Regions from separate parts of the Peribacillus sp. FSL E2-0218 genome, predicted to be linked through region 2. Evidence: predicted binding sites of a transcription regulator. Region 2 holds the regulator's gene; the other holds the start of a gene.
What was found. The regulator NrdR, encoded in region 2, represses ribonucleotide reductase genes. The targets are predictions, from matches to a motif close to AACACNATATATNGTGTT.
Positions count from the first base shown of each region.

Region 1 (4,434 bases), 360 kb from region 2:
CGCCGCTCGCCAAGGGCTTGTTTTTTGTTTTCATCCAAGAAATAAGGAGTGGCGTCAATGACATTGTCCTGCATGCGCACACCGACTTCCACCGTTACTTTAAGCTTCTCGAAATCGACGGTTTTATTGTCTTTATCAGCCATTTCAGCCAGATTGACAGCCGCAAGGTTACATACTGAATATGGGGCCAATGGCTGTTCTCCACATGGATTCGTGGCAACGACCTGTTGACCATAAGCTTTCGCATTTGTCATTTCATTGGCATTATCAATGAAGAAAATGCCTGGTTCAGCAGAATATGTCGCACAAATGTTAATCAAGTTCCAAAGCTCTTTAGCGCGGATTTTACGGTAGACACGGACTTTATGGCCCATTTTCTCCCATTCACGAACATCGCCGACTTTATGCCATTCTTCATTATAAACTGCCATTTCTTCGGAATTATAGCTTTCCACGTCAGGGAAGCGTAATTCATACTCTTCGTCTCGTTCTGCCGCTTCCATGAATTCCTTCGTCAAACAGATCGAAATGTTGGCGCCCGTAAGAAAATCAGGATTATGAACGCTGTAGGTTCCGCCCGTACGGAGTTTGTCCTCTGCATCTTTAATGATTTTCTCGTTAAACCCGCCCAGTCCAGGAATCTCTTTATAATTGATGATACCTTGATACATGGCCATTTCCTGTTCGGTATGCGCAGTGAACTTCAGCTTATCGGTCGCATATTTCTTGATGGCTTCATCTTTCGTGTTTTCCACCAGGTAACGAAGGATCCGTGGATTTTGCATTTTAGAAATGATGAATTCCGCAATATCCGGGTGCCAATCAGCAAGCATGATCATTTGCGCACCGCGTCTGCTGCCGCCCTGCTCAACAAGATGTGTCAATTTCGCAATATCATCAAGCCATGACACCGAACCAGAGGATTTTCCATTAACCCCTTTTGCCAGTGTGTTTCTTGGACGAAGTGTCGAACCGTTCGTTCCGACTCCGCCTCCGCGGCTCATGATCTCCATCACCTGTTTCCGATGCTCGGAAATGCCTTCACGCGAATCCGGTACGAAAGGCATGACGTAGCAGTTGAAATAGGTAACGTCCGTATTGGATCCCGCACCATATAATACGCGTCCTGCCGGCACGAAATGAAGGTTTTTCAATTCTTGATAAAATTTATTGAACCATTCCGTCCTTTTTTCTTCCGTTGTTTCAACTGAAGCCAGTCCCGTTGCATTACGTTTCGCGATTTGCTCATAAAATATTTCTAACGGCTTTTCAATGATATCCAGCGGGCGGTTTACGATCCCCGTCTCCACTTCTTCCGGATTATCCAATACGCCGCGGAATTCATCGTCTACCAATACCTTGGCTTTTTTCGTTTCCCAATCTATTTCAACGATGTAGCCGAGACCCCTTGCCGGGAATTTCGGATCTTCCTTAATTGTCAGCACCACAAAATCGCCTGCCGAGAGCGTGATTTTTTCAGTATCCTTAAAAGAATAGCGGTCAAGCATGACTAGACGGGATACACCCTTATGCGTCATTTTCATATCAGCGGTTACGGGGTGAACCTGGGGAAATAAAGAAATATCCTTATTCAACCTTTCTAGATCAACCTTTAGAGCATCTTTTATTACAACCGACATAATTCCCTCTCCTTTATCTGTTTCAAAATCCTTGCTGACGCAAAAATCTATATGTAGCCTTACATGTCCGTTTCGCTTAAACAAGTACTATAAATTTATCATAGCGAAACTCAAATATCAACATATAGTGTACCATTAAATATTCCAACCACTATATATTGTGTTTTTTTCGTTAACTTTTTATTTTGTCAAACGTTGAATCAATTAATATAGTTAGCAAAAGGGAGGAAAATGTCGATTTACAATAATTTTTCATCAGATTTCAATTAATTTGAGCCTTGCTTTTTTTCCATCCCTTTAAGGTCTTATCCCATCAAGGAAAAGCCTATTTGGTCAAACAAATCTGAAAAAACTTTTTTATTATCCAAGCCCATCATTCCTTTTTCATCTCATGAAATTCCATTCATCGCTTTCATATTTACTTTCTGCGATGGCCTTCACTTCCAGCATTTGCTTTTCAGAGAGCGTGTATGGCTCTAAATCAATGGACAATCCTTCTGCAAACCCTTTTTCGAAAGCAACTTTCGCTTCCGGTATGCCGATTTTCCTACCAGCAATGTCATTTATCGCCACTGCTTTATTTTTCAGGTTTTTTTGCATTCTTTCTTTAACCCTGTCATTGGAAAATTTAAATACACTAAACAGTTTTTCATCATCAAGTTCAAGTAATATTGCACCGTGCTGAAGGATGACTCCCTTTTGCCTCGTTTGGGCGCTGCCGGCAACCTTCCTGCCCTCCACGACAAGTTCATACCAGCTTGGGGCATCGAAGCAGACGGAGGACTTCGGCGCCTTTAATGCCGCTTTCTCCAAATCGGTTCGAGGCACTGCAAAGTAAGCATCCAAGCCCAGGTTCCTAAACCCCATTAATATGCCTTCTGAAATAACCCGATATGCTTCGGTGACAGTGCTCGGCATGCCTGGATAGGATTCCGGCACGATTACGCTATATGTCAATTCATGTTCATGCAGGACCGCCCGTCCCCCGGTTGGTCTGCGCACAAATCCAAGACCTTGCCGTTTGACTTCCTCAATATCGATTTCCGCTTTTGCCTTCTGGAAATAACCAATCGACAATGTCGCCGGATCCCATCCGTAAAAGCGTATGATGGGAGGAATCTCCCCCTTGCTTTGCCAGTTCAACAGTGCTTCGTCCAACGCCATATTAAAGGCTGGTGAACAATATCCTGAATCAATGAATCCCCATTTTTCTTTCATCATCCTTACCCCTCATTTCAAATAGACTTTATCTCGGTAAGTCCGTCATCCCCATAAAAAACTCACATGTAGTAGTTTAACAGACTTTATCCCTCTAAAAAAGGAAGTGCCATTGAGATTGATGCCGAAATTGCTGAAAATTCTTTTTGATTATTGGGTAAAGCAATTATATAATAAGGATTGTCTGTAATCGTTAAGGTAGAAGGGAGTTTTTATGCTTGGAAATATTATATACACTGCTCATCATCTTAGGAGCGGTTATTGTGTATTCACTTTTTAATTGGTACCGCCAGCGTAAAATCGTTAAAACATTGACACAGGACGAATTTATCGCCAACTACAGAAAAGTGCAGCTAATCGACGTGCGGGAACCGAATGAATTTGATAATGGTCATATCTTAGGAGCACGGAACATCCCAATGACGCAAATGAAAACCCGATTGGTGGAGATTAGGCAGGACAAGCCCGTATACTTGTATGCCCAAAGCGAAATCATCAGCGGAAGAGCTGCGGCCATGCTATACAAAAAAGGGTATAGGGAACTTTATCACCTAAAAGGCGGTTTCAAAATGTGGACCGGTAAAATCAAAGCAAAGAAATAGGCCCCCAGTTTTTGCGTGGGTCAGCCTCGCTTTGCGGTTCATTCGAATGAACGTGCACGCATGGACAGGATGAATGCTTCGCAAGATACATAAACAAGAAAAAATCCCCGCCATGCTGGCTGGGATTTCTTCTTGTGCTTACAGGACTTAAAGGCTACGCCTGGTGGCGCAGAACTGGCTTTCTTGCAGCTAGTGTTTCATCCAGCCGCTTTATGACGGTAGTGTGCGGAGCTTCCTGAACGACTTCCGGAGTTTCTTCCGCTTCCTTGGCAATCTGGATCATGGCATCAATGAAAGCATCGAGGGTTTCCTTCGACTCCGTTTCAGTCGGTTCGATCATCATTCCTTCCTCCACATTCAACGGGAAGTATATGGTTGGGGGATGGTAACCGAAGTCCAACAGCCTTTTCGCTATGTCGAGCGTCCTTACTCCCAATTGCTTTTGCCGGCGACCGCTCAATACGAATTCATGCTTGCAATGGCGATTATATGGCAAATCGAAATATGGTTCCAGCCTTCGCATCATATAATTTGCATTGATGACAGCATTTTCGGTGACGGCTTTCAGACCATCGGGACCCATGGAGCGAATGTACGTATATGCCCTCACGTTTATTCCGAAATTCCCGTAATATGGCTTCACCCTTCCAATCGATTGCGGGCGATCATAATCCAAGGTGAACCGCTCATCCTTTTTGACCACAAGCGGCTTCGGCAAGAAGGGAATCAAATCCGCTTTCACCCCGACAGGGCCAGAACCCGGGCCTCCGCCGCCATGTGGGCCCGTGAAGGTTTTATGAAGATTCAAGTGGACTACATCAAAGCCCATGTCACCAGGGCGAGCCTTGGAAAGCACAGCATTCAGATTGGCGCCATCGTAGTAGAGCTTCCCGCCGGCATCATGAACAAGCTGTGCCATTTCCAAAATGTTCTCCTCGAATAATCCAAGCGTATTGGGATTCGTCAGCATCAAG
Region 1 is NZ_CP150304.1:3,274,530-3,278,963, forward strand. Features, by position in the region: gene MHI53_RS15735 (vitamin B12-dependent ribonucleotide reductase) at 1-1,640, opposite strand, end outside; gene MHI53_RS15740 (biotin/lipoate A/B protein ligase family protein) at 2,025-2,861, opposite strand; gene MHI53_RS15745 (rhodanese-like domain-containing protein) at 3,077-3,460, shown strand; gene gcvPB (aminomethyl-transferring glycine dehydrogenase subunit GcvPB) at 3,615-4,434, opposite strand, start outside.
Region 1: MHI53_RS15735 (vitamin B12-dependent ribonucleotide reductase) is a predicted target of NrdR. The motif match lies at 1,788-1,805, and genes of this name have one in related genera.

Region 2 (4,434 bases):
CTTAAGACGCGCCCGTGCCGCTGCGGAAAGCATCATTCCTACGACGACAGGAGCTGCAAAAGCCATCTCCCTCGTGCTGCCTCAATTAAAAGGCAAGCTTCACGGAATGGCCATCCGCGTACCTACACCTAACGTGTCCTTGGTCGACCTTGTTGTGGACTTAAACCAAGATGTCACCATCGATGACGTGAACCAAGCATTCATCGATGCCTCGGAAAATGAACTGAAAGGGATTTTGGAGTTCACGACGGAACCACTGGTTTCCTGTGACTTCAAAACCAATCCGCATTCCGCCATCATCGATGGGCTGACAACGATGATGATCGGCGATAGGAAAGTGAAGGTCCTAGCTTGGTATGACAATGAATGGGGTTACTCCAACCGCGTAGTCGACCTGGTGAAATTGGTGGCATCCGAATTGAAAAAAACAGCGGAAGTTGAATTATCCGTAAAATGATCCTGCTCGGATATTATCGTGTACCTTTTGTGAAGGACCTATAAAATGGGCTAAGCAACTTGAAGGAGGTGCTGTCTGCAATTTGCAGGCGGCATCTTTTTTTAGGTTCCGCTGTCTTTCGATCATGGATGGAACGATCGAGGTACAGTTACTCCCGAGTTTATTCCTTGCATTGAATTTGAACCGGAGTTTTCATCTAGAGTGGGAGGGGGAGCGATACTCCTGCGGCTACATAGTCAAGGGGAGATGCCGAAAGCGTAAACGCCGAAGATAGGGAGCGCCTGCGGTGTAATGGGACGTTCTTAAGCGATAGGTAATAGAGGTTTTACTTAACGTTACGGTCCCCATTAGTACTCTCCATGATCGACTTTTTTTGCCCTTTTTTCTCAACAGTTTCATGGATTTCCTAGCAGCTATGAGCAACAGCAATAAACGGGAGTGAAGGCAATCTGGCTTTCTTGAACTTCGATTTGGCCATTCGGAAAAGCAGTTTATCTTTCCAAAACTTCAAATTTGCAGTTGCAAAAAAAATTCAAACCATATATACTATGAATCGTGAACTTCTTCAAATGCGGTTTGCATGATGGCTACTTAAAGGGTTAGGACCTCTTTGGACTAACTTTCCCCCGTGGTAGTTATCAGAACTAATTTTAACTATTGTAAGGGGGAAGCTTAATATGGAAACAGCTTACACTATGGAAACAATGGGTAGACATGTCATTTCTGAACTTTGGGGTTGTGACTTTGAAAAACTGAACAATATCGATTTGATTGAAAAGATTTTTGTTGATGCTGCTTTGAAATCAGGTGCAGAGGTACGTGAAGTTGCCTTTCACAAGTTTGCTCCACAAGGAGTCAGCGGGGTTGTCATCATTTCTGAATCACATTTGACGATTCACAGTTTTCCAGAACACGGCTATGCGAGCATCGATGTCTATACATGCGGTAACTTGGATCCGAATATTGCAGCAGATTATATTGCAGAAGCTTTAAATGCGCAAACACGTGAAAATATCGAATTACCACGTGGATTAGGTCCGGTACAAATTAAAAAAACCAATATAAGTGCCCTATAAAAAACACGTATACACAGAGATGCCATGGGTGCATCTCTTTTTTAATTGCCATGATCCAGCCGTTTCTGACGGTGTGAAAAATAAAGGCAAGAAGTGGCTGCAGCCTTCAAGTTACACTTTTTACTTGTACTGGCCGTTCCTTTTAATATAAGATTGAGCTAGAAGATAATTTTACTTGGGGAACATTTAGATAGGGGAGTCCTACATAAAATACGGAGCTGATAATGATGAAATGCCCATCATGTCAATATAACGGAACAAGAGTGCTCGATTCCAGGCCTGTCGATGAAAGCAAATCGATTCGACGTCGCCGTGAATGCGAGGCATGCGGTTTTCGATTCACGACATTTGAAAAGGTGGAGGAAACACCGCTTATTGTAGTCAAAAAGGGCGGGACACGGGAAGAGTTCAGTCGTGATAAAATCCTGCGTGGCTTGATCAGGGCTTGCGAAAAACGGCCGGTTCCCTTGAAAGAGCTAGAGCAAATTACCAGTTATGTAGAGAAGGAACTACGCAACCAGGGCATATCGGAAGTGAAGAGCGACAATGTCGGCGAAATGGTGATGGACAAGCTGGCTGAAGTCGATGAGGTTGCCTATGTAAGGTTCGCATCCGTCTATCGGCAATTTAAAGATATCAATGTCTTTATCGATGAACTGAAGGATTTGATTAATAAAGAAAGAAAGCAGAGCTGAAGATTCACTTTGGCTCTTTTTTCACTACATCTTTTGAAAGGTTTGAATGGAGATGTCAATGCATTGGCAAGAATTGCTCCCAGCGGATTCATACTTGGTCTCATCTGCGGGGCTGCTTCATGATTATGATCGGAAAATACTGACCCGACTATATCAACCTCTTATTGGACCTATTTGCATTAGCCTATACATGACGCTGTGGAGTGAGCTGGAGGAAAACAGGCTATGGGCGGAAACCTCCTCTCATTATCAATTGATGAATACCACCGGACTGAAGTTAGGTGACATTTACGAAGCGCGTTTATTACTTGAGGGAATCGGTTTGCTGAATGTATATAAGCAAACGAAAAACGATTCGAAGGAATTCATCTATGAATTGAACCCGCCGCTGTCCCCGCAGCAGTTTTTCACGGACGGGATGCTGAATATCTACCTATACAAAAAAATCGGCAAAGCGCAATTCAATCGGTTAAAGCGATTCTTTTGTGATGATCAGATCCTGACAGATCAATATGACAGGGTGACAAAGTCTTTTGCGGAGGTCTTCTCATCGGATCATTTGGACTCTTTATATGTAACGGATGAAGCGAAAAATGAATGGAAACCGATGCCCGAACAGCGTTTCATCGACCGGGCGGAGGGGGTCGAGCCTTCGGGGTTCGATAGCCTATTTGATTTTGAGCTGTTATTTGCCGGGATGAAATCCTCGATCGTGCCCAAAAAGGCCTTTACGCCGAAAATTAAAAGCACGATTGCCAAACTTGCTTTTTTATATGGCATCGATCCGCTCGAAATGCAAAAACTAGTGATGGATGCCGTTTCATTGGATGATGAGATCGATGAGGAGAGTCTCCGAAAAGCGGCAAGGGATTGGTATCAAATCGAACGGCAGGCTGATATGCCATCCCTTGTCAATCGGGTGCAGCCGGTTCGTGAACGGACGCAAAAAGCGGAACCGAAAACGCAGGAACAAGAGCTGATCCGCCATTTGGAAACCATTTCACCACGCGAGCGCCTTATGCAATTGTCCGGCGGTGCGGAACCATCAAGCGGGGATTTGAAGGTGGTGGAAGGCGTGATGATCAATCAAAAGCTCAATCCGGGTGTCGTCAATGTCCTGATTGAATATGTCATGCTCAAAACGGATATGAAATTCACGAAGGGCTATGTGGAAAAGCTGGCTGGCCATTGGGCGCGGCTGAAGGTTTCCACCGTCATCGAGGCGATGGAGTTAGCCAAAAATGAACATCGGAAATATCAGGACTGGGCGCAAGGCAGCAGGAATGCGGCCAAAGGCGGACGGAAAAAGACGATTCGGGAAGAAGTGGTTCCGGAATGGCTGGAGAAAAAGGAAGAAGCTGTGCAGGAGCAGAAAGCCGATCAGCCTGAATTGGATGCCCAAAAACGTGATCTTCAGGAGAAATGGAAACAGTGGAAAGCAGGAGGTGAAATGAACGATGGAAAAGATTAATAGATCCCTTAACAAATTGGCGAATACGAACCAATTTCAACAGCGGTACGAAAAGCTGAAACAGGAGATTTTTGAAGACGAGCAGGTGCGATTATTCTTGAATGCCCACAGTTCGACTGTCACGGAGGAAATGATTGATAAAAACCTGGGAAAGCTTTATGAATTCACTTCACAAAGCAATAAGTGCGACAAATGTCCAAGCTTGGATGGATGCATCAATATGATGCATGGGTATTATCCGAAATTGGTCGTTCAAGGGAAGGCATTGAATCTGCATTATGAAGTCTGCCCGCGGAAGCTCGCGGAGGATGAAAAGCGGAAAAGGGAGAAGTTGATTCGCAGCCTATACGTGCCGAAGGATATTTTAAGGGCATCGATCGAGGATTTTACCCAAACGGATGATGACAACAAACGCTTGGATGTTTTAAGTAAAGCGATGTCGTTCATTATGGAGTATGAACCGGGAAAAAGGCAAAAGGGCTTATATATATATGGGAAGTTCGGCGTTGGCAAAACGTACTTGTTAGGTGCGATTGCCAATGAGCTTGCGGAAAGGCAAATTGCCTCCCTTATTGTTTATGTACCCGATTATTTAAGGGAACTTAAGGGGTCGATCGGTGATAATACGGTCAATGAGAAAATTGAGATGGTTAAAACGGCACCGGTCCTCATGCTGGATGATATTGGGGCCGAGTCGATGACGAGCTGGGGGCGCGATGAAGTCTTCGGCCCGAT
Region 2 is NZ_CP150304.1:3,630,871-3,635,304, reverse strand. Features, by position in the region: gene MHI53_RS17505 (glyceraldehyde-3-phosphate dehydrogenase) at 1-457, shown strand, start outside; gene speD (adenosylmethionine decarboxylase) at 1,153-1,533, shown strand; gene nrdR (transcriptional regulator NrdR) at 1,761-2,228, shown strand; gene MHI53_RS17490 (replication initiation and membrane attachment family protein) at 2,287-3,699, shown strand; gene dnaI (primosomal protein DnaI) at 3,686-4,434, shown strand, end outside.